DNA from 2 places in the Lactobacillus sp. PV037 genome. Region 1 is predicted to be linked to the other one. Evidence: riboswitches for the same ligand, from Rfam matches in the RefSeq annotation. Region 1 holds a riboswitch; the other holds the start of a gene.

Region 1 (2,207 bases):
AACCATAGCGACGCATAATTGAAACAAACCAGTTTTCCTTCTTGGAGTTTGCTTGAGGTTGTTCTTTGACAGCAGTAGCCATTAATTGGTCACGCTTTTTTTGAGAAATGCCTGCTAATACTTGATTTACTTCATTTAAAAGCTTGGTGTTACCTTTTTTAACACCAATACTTGTAATTGAGTCATTCTTATCAATGTTAAAGCCAGACATTTTATTTAAATTAACCGCAACAATATTTGGATTAACTGTTTTGTAAGATTGATATTCAATATCTTCAGCTACATATCCATCAATAGTACCAGATTGGAGACTTTGACGCATAGCAGAGAAACTACGCATAGCAGGTTCACGTTTTGCACCTTTTAATTGCTTAATTAAGTCATAGTGCAAGGTACCCTGTTGGGCAGTAATCTTTGCATTTTTAAAATCTTTTAAACTAGTGGCTTTGGCATATTTACTGTCTTTGTTAGTAATAACCACAAAAGTACTTTTACGGTAAGGCTCAGAGAAGTTAATCGCTTTTCTTCTAGCAGCTGTAGGGGTCATTCCAGCAATAATTAAGTCAATCTTGCCAGATGTTAAAGCAGGTAACAATCCATCCCATTCAGTTTTTTCAACAACTACTTTACGATGGAGTTTTTTACCAATAATTTTAGCAATTTGAACATCGTAACCATTAGCGTATTGCTTAGAGCCGTCAATTGGAACAGCTCCATTTTCATCGGTAGTTTGTGTCCAGTTGTATGGTGGGTAATTTGCTTCCATTCCGATTTTTAGAACCGGATTAGCAGCTTGTACTTTTTGATGACTAGTATTTAAACCAATCACCAAAGTTAAAACTAAAGCTAGAAAGGCTGATAGCCATTTTAATTTTGACTTCACTTTGAAAATCCTCCAAAAATTAAGCCAACACAATAAAAGCATAATAAAACCTCGCTGTTACAAAACAACGAGGTGAAAAATCATCAGTATTTAAACCAAATCAGATAGCGCTCCCTGAAGCTAAGCCAGGACAGTCTACAAGATATTCTCTTGTAGCCCAACTAATTATTAACACGACTCAATAACTAATTTCGGCAAATATCCTAAAAGAAATCTTCTTTGCTAGTCGTGAGCTCTTAAATCTTTCGTGATATTTGCAACCTCTATTGTATTGGAGATTATTTAACTGTGCCAAATAATAACGGATTTTTTAACTTTTGTCAAATCCATGGGAAGTTTTGATTTCTTTTTTCTTAATATCTGAGATAAAAGGATTACCTGCAACGATATAACGTAACTTTTTATTAGCCCATTCAGGATCAGATTGATTAATACCAACTCGGGGTAAAGCGAGGATTTTTTCAATGGGACTCTTAGAGGTTAGATCAATAGTAAAAGGAGATTCTTCTAAGGAAGCAAGATCCCACTTACGGCTATGGATGCCAAAAGCCTGCATTAATTTTCCTGGGCCATTAGTGACTAAGGCACCATTTTTGCCATTACGATTTTTAATCATTGTTGTAAGTCCAGCAGTTGGTTCAATTGCTCGTACTAAAACTCCTTGGGGATTATCCTTTTCTTGGGTAGCTACATCAAAGAAAAAATATTGGCGTTGGGAATAAATATATAGATGTCCTCCTGGACAATATAAGCCTTCATTTGCTTGACTGCGTCTGCCATTATATGAATGGGCAGCGCGATCTTTGGGCCCTAGGTAGGCTTCAGTTTCAACTATTGTGCCAGCTAAAGTTTCTTGGCCATTATCAAAAGAAAGAGTACGACCTAGTAGGTCTTGAGCAATTTCTTCGGTTGGACGATTGGTAAAAAACTCACTATAATTCAAAGTAAACAGTCCTTTCAATACTGAGATGATTAGATTAATTAATGGAAAGAAAAATGAGTGAAATTAAAGTAGTTAGAATTTATGATAAAAATCAGCCAAGCGGTTATCGAATTTTGGTAGATCGACTTTGGCCTCGAGGAATGAGCAAAGTGCGGGCAAAATTAGATTTATGGGATAAGGAAATTGCCCCTAGCAGTGAATTGCGTAAGTGGTTCAATCATCAAGATGAACGTTGGGAAGAGTTTTATAAAAAGTATAAATTAGAGTTAAAGAAAAATCCCCACTTTCAGGAATTTACTGAACTTGTAACTGAAAAATTAGCAGCTGGGGATGTTCTTTTCTTATATGGTGCAAAAAATCTTAAGCATAATCAAGCAATTG
Region 2 (2,207 bases), 410 kb from region 1:
TCCTGTATTTAACATAGCTAAGATATCCCCTGCTTTTACATCCGGTAATGGTTGGTTACTTGCTAAAAGATCACCTGATTCACAATATTTACCCGCAATTCTAACTTCTTGGGTAACTTCTTTAAAAGGATTATTTGCTAATACTGTATCATAATCTGCTTGATATAAAGCTGGACGAATATTATCTCCCATCCCTCCATCAACAGTAATATAAGGTTGATAACCAGAAACTTTTTTACTGCTACCAACTGTATAAAGATTGATTGCAGCTGGTCCAACAATTGAACGACCAGGTTCAATATTAATTTCTGGCATCTTCAAATCAGCCTTTTCAGTTTCTTGTTTAATAGTTTGAACAATTACTTTTACAAATTCTTCTGGTGCCAAGGGATGATCATTTTCTACATATCTAATTCCAAATCCCCCACCTACATTCAAAATCTGCGTTTCATAATGGTATTTTTCGTACCATTGCTTTGCGACCTCTACTAACTTACGGGCAGCCATTTTAAATCCTTCTACTTCAAAGATTTGGGAACCAATATGAGCATGAATGCCTAGCATATTCATTCGAGGATTATTTAATACTTTTACTAGAGCTTCTTCGGCTTGGCCTGATTTTAAATCAAAACCAAATTTACTGTCTTCTTGACCTGTTTGGTCATATTCATGAGTATGAGCAGAAATTCCTGGCGTGATTCTTAACATTACATCTATTTTGCTATTCTTTTCTGCCAAAATATCACTTAAAAGTTCAATTTCATGAAAATTATCAATTATGATTTTCCCAACGCCATGCTCTACTGCCATCTCAAGTTCAAAACGGGATTTATTGTTCCCATGAAAACTAAGTTTCTCCATTGGAAATCCTGCTTGGTAGGCTGTATAAAGTTCTCCAGCTGAAACTACATCCGCATAAGCGCCTTCTTGATCAACCACTTCATAAATTGCTTTTGCCGCAAAGGCTTTACTAGCATAGCTAACTGCATAGTTTACTTTTTCTTGATCAAATACTTTCTTAAAAGCACGGATTTGGTTACGAATCTTACTTACATCATAAACAACCAATGGTGTGCCATACTTGTGTGCTAAGGCGAGTGTGTCTACACCACCAATCATTAAATGATTTTCTGCATTGACATCATTTTTGTTAACTTGTAAATTCATTTTAATTCTCCTATCATCTTTGCGGTAGAAGCGCTTGGAAAAACAAAAATCCTTTGCTTGCAGAGGGTGCAAACAAAGGATTAACTAAAAATCATTAATCAAATTGATCGACAGCGCTCCGCGAATCTTTCGCGACAGTTCGCAGCTTCTTCAACTACGACCCAGCAGATAAGTTGGCTTTTATCTGCTTCGGCAACTTCCCCTTTCCTAGTTAGTCAAAACTTCTGCCCAGCTCATAACTAGTACTCTTGTCAGTTGCACCTCTTCGATTTACTTAGATTCTATACTTTTATTAATTAACAATCAAGTAGTTTACCACTTTTTTTAATTATTCTTGCAGATATATTAATCTATGTTAAAATTCAGTTAATTTAAAAGTTTAATTTTAACATAATTAATTCATCTATCCATTTATGAAAGAAGGAAATGCAAATGAAAGTAATTAAGTTTGGAGGAAGCTCTTTAGCAAGTGGCTCTAAGATTGATCAAGCTTTAAATATTATTAAAAGTGATCCTCAAAGACAAGTAATCGTTGTCTCAGCTCCTGGCAAAAGATCAAGTGATGATATCAAAGTAACTGATTTATTAATTAAATATGCTAATTTAACTTTAAGAAAAGATGATCTAACTGAAATTCAAAGAAAGATATTTTCCCGTTATCAGGAAATAGCTCACTACTTTAATTTAGCTGATGCAGACCTAACAGAAATCAAGCAATATTTACTTTCACTACCAACCAAAGTCTACCCAAATGAAGAATATTTAATGGCAAACTTTAAAGCGCACGGTGAAAGATTAAATGCGATGCTAATTGCCAAAATATTACAAAAAAATGGTCTTAAAGCACGCTTCCTTGATCCAAAAGAAGCTGGTTTAATTGTAACTGGCGAACCCAATGATGCTTTAGTTAGCCCGGAAACTTATACTAATTTAGAAAAAATTCATTTAACTCCTAATGAATATATTGTTTTTCCCGGATTTTTTGGAATTACCCCCTCTGGAAATATTGCTACTTTTTCTCGTGGCGGTTCAGATATTAC

What was found. A riboswitch is a leader RNA that binds a small molecule or an ion and turns the genes downstream of it on or off. The one in region 1 is predicted to bind lysine.
Region 2: another riboswitch for lysine. It lies ahead of lysA (diaminopimelate decarboxylase); the one in region 1 lies ahead of FP435_RS07485 (ABC transporter permease subunit).

Annotation. Positions count from the first base shown of each region.
Region 1 is NZ_CP041987.1:1,392,609-1,394,815, reverse strand. Features, by position in the region: gene FP435_RS07485 (ABC transporter permease subunit) at 1-883, opposite strand, end outside; lysine riboswitch at 981-1,157, opposite strand; gene FP435_RS07480 (DNA-3-methyladenine glycosylase) at 1,194-1,826, opposite strand; gene FP435_RS07475 (DUF488 domain-containing protein) at 1,880-2,207, shown strand, end outside.
Region 2 is NZ_CP041987.1:983,195-985,401, forward strand. Features, by position in the region: gene lysA (diaminopimelate decarboxylase) at 1-1,167, opposite strand, end outside; lysine riboswitch at 1,271-1,440, opposite strand; gene FP435_RS05360 (aspartate kinase) at 1,600-2,207, shown strand, end outside.